DNA from 2 places in the Mesorhizobium sp. L103C131B0 genome. Region 2 is predicted to be linked to the other one. Evidence: riboswitches for the same ligand, from Rfam matches in the RefSeq annotation. Region 2 holds a riboswitch; the other holds the start of a gene.

Region 1 (3,397 bases), on a different contig from region 2:
TCGCCAGCGCGCGCACGAGATCTGGGAAAAGGCCGGCCGGCCTGAAGGCGCGCATCAGGAACACTGGGAGCAGGCCACGGCTGAAGTCGATGGCGCGGTCGCCAAGCCCAAAAAGGCGGCGAAGAAAGCTGACGCCAAGCCCCCCAAGGCAGCCGCCAAGCCAAAGGCGGCGAAGCCTGCCGCCGCAAAGTCCGGCAAAGCCAAATCGAAATAAGGCCAGAAATAAGGCCAGTCGAAATAAAGCAAGGCCGGAATTCGCTGGCCGGGGCCATCCTTGGCGCCCGCCGTTCAGGCGCGCCCGAGCCTCTCAACCTGACGAATTGCGCCTGCGACGGGCAGCGCAATTCCTTGTGTTTGGCGACAGGCGCCCTCATGCCTCCCAGGCATAACTCGACAGCGCAAAGCGAATGCCGGCAGCTGTCATGGCCAGTTCGCATTCGGTGATCTGGCGCAGGTGGCGCAGATAGCGCGTTACAGTCTGTGGCAGCCAGCCGGCGCAGGCCTCGACATAGGCGCGGCTGTGAACAAGGGTGCCGGTCGACAGCCTCTCGTCCTTCTCGGCAACGACTTTCAGATATTGGCGGATGAAGCGGATGTCGTCGGCGATGTCTTGGCTGGCCATTCGCCAAGCCCCGGCGAGGCGTTCGCACTGATCGAATGACAAGGGCAACAAAGGGGGCGGCAATAAAGGCGGCGGCAACAAAGGCGGCGGCAACGACGGGGGTGACAGCAAAGGCCGAGAGAGATCGGCGAAGGCAACATGGTTCGCTGTGCTCAAGGACATTCCTCTCTGCGAAAAGAGATATCGTACTTTATGTACGAATAAGCGTCAAGCCAATTTCGTACGGTTGGGACGATGGAAATGAATATAGCAGCGGTCGCTTCAGCTAATCCCGCATCGTGAATCCTTCAGGAGTCGCACCAATTTCGCGGAGGGATTTCCCCAGGATGGTGTGACTGTTTTCCCTCGTGGCGGCGTCGAACAGGTTCAAGCCGCCCCGGATCGTCTCGCGCCAGTTTTCGCCCTTGTCCCACGCTTCCATGAAGGCGAAGGCAAGGTCGTCCTGGCGACGCGTGGCTTCGAGCGCTTGGGTCAGCAGGCGCGCTTGATGGAGATCCTTCTCCCGCTTGGCGCCAGCGCTCGGCCCGCGTCGCGAGGCGACGATCAGCTTGTGGATGGCGTAGCGCTGGGGCGAGGGGACCAGCACAGGCAAGCCCGAGCGATGCAGGAGCACAGTCCGGATGGGGTCGCGGATAAGGAAATCCAGAAACCGTAAGGGCTGCGCGGAGTCTCTGCCGTTTTCTTATAATTACGTTTATCAGCTTGAATTTCAACGCAGTTATAAGAAGTTCGTGGAAACGTTATAACGCAACGAACTGACGAGTCGTCTGTTAACGCCCGGGCGCCCGGCACGTCTGGCCCAAAACACTTTCCCGCAGTGCCTCAACAAACGGCTTCCCCAATGCCGCGAACGGTGCTTTAACCCGCCCATCCACAGGGGTGCTCCGTATCGTCGGGGCTGAGATGAGGGCGGCAAGCCTTCGGACCCTAAAGCTGATCTGGATAATACCAGCGGAGCGAGGCGGGCGATGTTTTCAGGCGCACAGATTTCCCTTTATCCCATGACCGACGATTTCGTCGGCGTCATCCTCGGCGCGCTCGGCGCGCTCGATCCCTGGCGCGACCGGCTGCGGATCGAAACCGATGACATCTCGACCCTTATGGTCGGGCCGCCCGAGGTGCTGTTTCCCGCCATGCGCGACCTGTTCGTCGCGGCGGCCAAAAGCGGCAAGCACTGCGTGCTTTCGGCGGCGGTCTCGCGCGGCTGTCCGGGCGAGCCCGACGATCCGATCTGCCGCTCCGACGAGACCGGCGGCCCCGCCATTCCGCTGGACGAGCGCAAGATCGCCGCGATCCGCGCTGTCCAGGCCACGCCGTCGACCGGCCAGCCGGTGGCGGCGCAGTTCTCGCTCTACGTTATGGGCACGGGCGACCATATGGACGAGATCTACGGCTGCATCGATTTCCTGAAACAGTCCGGCGTCTTTGAGCGCTCAAAGAACTTCTGCACCAAATTGCGTGGCGATGCCGGTGCGGTGTTTGCCACGCTCAACGAGGCCTTCTGCCGCTTCGGCCCCGGCGCCGGCCACGTCACCCTCGACATCACGATCTCGGCGAACAGCCCGAGCGCCGTCTGAGCCGCGGCTCAAGCGTCGTTCCTTGAGGATATTGCCGTGGCTGGTTTATCTGACCCATTGCGTGGAGGAGATGCCTCTGACCCCTCAGCACAGAGAGGAGGGGAGCCATTGGCGATTGGCGAAGACCGCGATGCCCACGAATCTCCCCCCTCGAGCAGGAGATGGCCGGCAGGCCAGAGGGGGTCCCAGCGCGTGGAGCGCCGACGTCCTTTTCGCATCGGCAAGGCGTGGGCGCTCTATGCGAGACGACCCCCTCTGTCGCCTTCGGCGACATCTCCCCCTCGAGGGGGGAGATTAGCCGCAGCCATCGCCAAGACCATCCCCGCCGCCTGCGCCTCCGCCCTGCTCCTCGCGGCGTGGGAGCTCTACGCCCGCTATGGTGGCGCTGCGCCCACCATGCTGCCGGCGCCGTCGCGCGTGCTGCAGCAGGCCTGGGAGCATCGCGCTGCCCTTGCCGACAACACGCTGCCCACCATCCGCGCCACATCAGCCGGCTTCGCCTGCTCGTTGGTCGCTGCCTTCGTGCTTTCGGCGCTGGTCGATTTCTTGGCCCCGCTGCGCCGCGCGCTGTTTCCGCTGCTGATTATCAGCCAGACCTTGCCGCTGGTCGCGATTGCGCCGCTCATCGTACTGTGGTTCGGCTTCGGGCTGATGCCAAAAATCTTGCTTGTGGCGCTCGTTACCTTCTTCCCGATGATGGTGGCGCTGGTCGAGGGTTTTGCCGCGACCAGCAAGGCGATTTCGCAGATGCTCGCCACCATGGGGGCAGGGCGCTGGCGCATCTTCTGGCTGGCGCGCCTGCCTTCGGCGCTGCCCTATTTCTTCGCCGGGCTGCGCATCTCCATCACCTACGCCGTCGTCGGCGCGATCTTCGCCGAATATGCGGGGGCGGCGAAGGGGCTGGGCATCTACATGCTCAATGCCAAGAACAACTTTCGGCCCGATCTGGTGCTCGCCGCGGTCGCCGTCAGCGCCGCGCTCACGCTTGTCTTGTTCGCCATTGCGGTGCTCGTCCAGCGCTTCGCCATGCCTTGGGAGAATGCAGGGAGCGAAAGCCGCGACGGCAAGGTTGAAGCTGCAGAAGAGAACCGTCAATGACGCGGCTCGAACTCCGGGACATCAGGAAGAACTTCGGCGCGCTTGAGGTGCTCGCCGGCATTTCGCTTCATGTCGCGGCCGGCGAGTTCGTCTCCATCCT
Region 2 (3,397 bases):
GTGAAGCGGACAACGCGCAGGAGATAGAGGTCAAAGGCGGACGCGGCGCCGGAAAGGTCGTGCGCGCCTTCGCGGATAAGGCCGGCGAAGGCGCCACCGATCAGCAGCGCGATTGCCGCAAGCGCGACAATGCCGGCCGTGATGCGGGGGTCAGAGCGTTGCACTCTTTACCGGGCGTCGCGTTCCTTCGCGCCCCCCTCTGTCCTGCCGGACATCTCCCCCACAAGGGGGGAGATCAGCTATTTCCGCGCCCCGCTTATTCCTGCAACCTTGGCGACTGGCGAAATCGCCGACGATAGCCAATCTCCCCCCTCGTGGGGGAGATGTCCGGCAGGACAGAGGGGGGCGCCGTAGGGCACTCATCTTTCGATCATACAGCCAAAGCTACTTGCTCATCACCGCCAGCCATTCATCCACCCAGGCCTTGCGATTTGCCGCGACCTCTTCCGGGCTGAACAGCAAGGTCTTCGCCGGCTTGACCAGCCTATCAAAAGCCGGATTGAGCGGCTTGTCGGTTTTCCCGGCCGGGAACATCCAGTTGGTCTCCGGAATGACATCCTGGAATTTCGGCCCGGTCATGAAGGCCAGGAACTTCGCCGCCAGCGGATTCTTCGCGCCCGTGGTGGTGATGCCGGCGACCTCGATTTGCAGATACTCGCCTTCCTCGAACGAGGCCGCCTGGTAGCGCCCGGTGTTCTCGGCCACCATGTGGTAGGCCGGCGACGTCGTATAGGAAAGCACCATCGGCGCCTCGCCCTTGGTGAACAGGCCGTAGGCCTCGCTCCAGCCCGGCGTCACCGTCAGCACTTTGCCCTTGAGTTTCGCCCAGGCTTCCGGCGCCTTGTCGCCATAGACCGACTTGACCCACAGCAGCAGGCCGAGGCCCGGCGTCGACGTCCTCGGATCCTGGATGACGATCTTGTCGGCGGCATCGCCCTCGACCAGTTCCTTCAGGCTCTTCGGTGGGCTCTTCAGCTTTTCGGTGTCGTAGACGACGGCGAAATAACCATAATCATAGGGCACGAAAGTGTCGTCGCTCCAGCCGCCCGGCACGTTGTTTTCAGCCACCGCGCCATGTGGGACAAACAGGCCGGAAGCCTTGGCTTCCGCGGTGAGGTTGGTGTCGAGACCAAGCACGATATCGGCCTTGGTCGAGGCACCTTCGAGCTTGACGCGGTTGAGCAGCGCGACGCCGTCGGCCACCGAGACGAAGTCGACGCTGCAGCCGCACTCGGCCTCGAATTCCTTCTTCACCTGGGGGCCCGGACCCCAGTCGGCAGTGAAACTCTCATAGGTATAGATCGTGAGTTTTTCCTGCGCGGACGCAGAGCTTGCCAGTAGCGAAACAGCAAGCCCCAGCGCTGGGACAAGACGGGACAAAAACATGCGCATCGGCGCCTCCTTCATTCGTGTTGAAAGGAATTGAGGCGTCGGGCTGTCCGAAGCGTCTAATCCCTCCGCCGGTACAAACCGGATCAGGTTCAGCGGGTTGGCGAGACTGCCTCTCAGCCGGTCCGCGAAGATCGCGTCCGGCACCCCGTTAGAGCGTTTCGACACATAGGCCCGGCCAAGGTGCCACGCAAGTGGAAGTTTGCCCGAGCATGATCCCGGAAAGTGGAATCCGTTTCCGGAAAAAGATCATGCTCCAACAAAGAGTGACGGTGCCGCTCGGCCTTCCGTTTCGTCGGCGGGGCTGGTAAGGGCCAGCGGATATGAGCACATTCACCATCCTGCTTGGCGGCGATCTCGTCCGCACGCCGCGGCTCGACCGCCAGGTCGCGGGCACGCGCGTCATCGCCGCCGACGCCGGCATCGATCATGCCCGCCTGCTCGGCCTGATGCCGGAGCTGTGGGTCGGCGATTTCGATTCCGTGCCGGCGGACCTGCCTGCCGATCTCGCCGCCGTGCCGCGGGAGGTGTTTCCTCCCGAAAAGGACAAGACCGATGGCGAACTGGCGATCGCGGCGGCATTGGGACGCGGCGCCACCAGCCTGGTGCTGGCCGGCGCTTTCGGCGGCAAGCGCGCCGACCACGCCTTCCTGCATCTGGCGCTCAGCCTGCGGCTGACAGAGACAGGCACAAAAGTGCTGTTGACCAGCGGAGCGCAGGAAGGCGCCCCTCTGCTGCCTGGCAAGGCCGGCTTCGACTATGCCGACGGAACGCTGTTTTCGGTGCTCGGCTTTTCCGATCTTTCGGGCCTCACCGTGTCCGGCGCGAAGTGGCCGCTCGACCATGTCGAGGTCGTGTTCGGCTCGTCGCTGACCATCTCGAACGAGGTCAAGTCCAACACGACCGGGGGCGGCCTCGAAATCGCGCTCGGCCATGGCCGCGCGCTGCTGCTCGCCCACCCCTACCCCTTGCCTGAAAGCTGACATGGCCCCGCCCCTTCTCAACCTCGACGGGATAAGACTGACCTTTGGCGGCACGCCGCTGCTCGATGGCGCCGAACTGACGGCGTCCGCCGGTGACAAGATCGCGCTCGTCGGCCGCAACGGCTCCGGCAAGTCGACGCTCCTGAAGATTGCTGCTGGTCTGATCGAGCCGCAAGACGGCGAGGTCTTCCGCCAGCCTTCGGCAACGGTGCGCTATCTCCCGCAAATGCCCGACATGGACGGCTTTGCCAATGTGCGTGCCTATGTCGAGGCTGGGCTTGGGCCTGCCGACGATCCCTACCGCGCCACATATCTGATGGAGCATCTCGGCCTCGCCGGCACCGAGAACCCCAACGATCTCTCCGGCGGCGAGGCGCGCCGCGCAGCACTTGCCCGCGTCATGGCGCCCGAACCCGATATTCTGCTGCTTGACGAGCCGACGAACCATCTCGATTTGTCGGTCATCGAATGGCTGGAAGAAGAGCTTGTCCGGACGTCTTCGGCGCTGATCGTCATCTCGCACGACCGTCGCTTCCTCGAACGCGTCTCGCGCGCCACTGTCTGGCTCGACCGTGGCCAGACCCGCCGCCTCGACAAGGGCTTTGGCCATTTCGAGGAATGGCGCGACCTTGTGCTGGAAGAGGAAGAGCGCGAACAGCACAAGCTCGGCCGCCAGATCGTGCGCGAGGAGCATTGGCTGCGCTATGGCGTGACGGCTCGCCGCAAACGCAACATGCGCCGCCTGGGCGAACTGCAGACCATGCGCCAGCGTTTTCGCGGCCATCGCGGCGCCGAGGGCTCGGCCACCATGGTGGCCAGCGACGCCGCCGAATCCGGCAAGCTGGTGATCGAGGCCAAGAACATCGAAAAGAGCTTTGGCGACCTCACCGTGGTCAAAAGCTTCTCGACCCGCATCCAGCGCGGCGATCGCGTCGGCCTTGTCGGGCCGAACGGCGCCGGCAAGACGACGCTGTTGAAGATGCTTACCGGCGAGATGAAGCCCGACGCCGGCTCGGTGCGGCTCG

What was found. Region 2 has a riboswitch for thiamine pyrophosphate ahead of thiB (thiamine ABC transporter substrate binding subunit). Riboswitches for the same ligand answer to the same signal wherever they lie in the genome.
Region 1: another riboswitch for thiamine pyrophosphate. It lies ahead of X730_RS140365 (YkoF family thiamine/hydroxymethylpyrimidine-binding protein); the one in region 2 lies ahead of thiB (thiamine ABC transporter substrate binding subunit).

Annotation. Positions count from the first base shown of each region.
Region 1 covers NZ_AYXC01000019.1:89,451-92,847, reverse strand. The annotation lists gene X730_RS140350 (DUF2934 domain-containing protein) at 1-214, shown strand, start outside; gene X730_RS140355 (hypothetical protein) at 371-622, opposite strand; partial or broken gene X730_RS140360 (GSU2403 family nucleotidyltransferase fold protein) at 993-1,289, opposite strand; TPP riboswitch at 1,488-1,600, shown strand; gene X730_RS140365 (YkoF family thiamine/hydroxymethylpyrimidine-binding protein) at 1,591-2,199, shown strand; gene X730_RS140370 (ABC transporter permease) at 2,455-3,297, shown strand; gene X730_RS140375 (ABC transporter ATP-binding protein) at 3,294-3,397, shown strand, end outside.
Region 2 covers NZ_AYXC01000032.1:2,065-5,461, reverse strand. The annotation lists gene thiP (thiamine/thiamine pyrophosphate ABC transporter permease) at 1-164, opposite strand, end outside; gene thiB (thiamine ABC transporter substrate binding subunit) at 385-1,392, opposite strand; TPP riboswitch at 1,436-1,550, opposite strand; gene X730_RS136815 (thiamine diphosphokinase) at 1,713-2,372, shown strand; gene X730_RS136820 (ABC-F family ATP-binding cassette domain-containing protein) at 2,374-3,397, shown strand, end outside.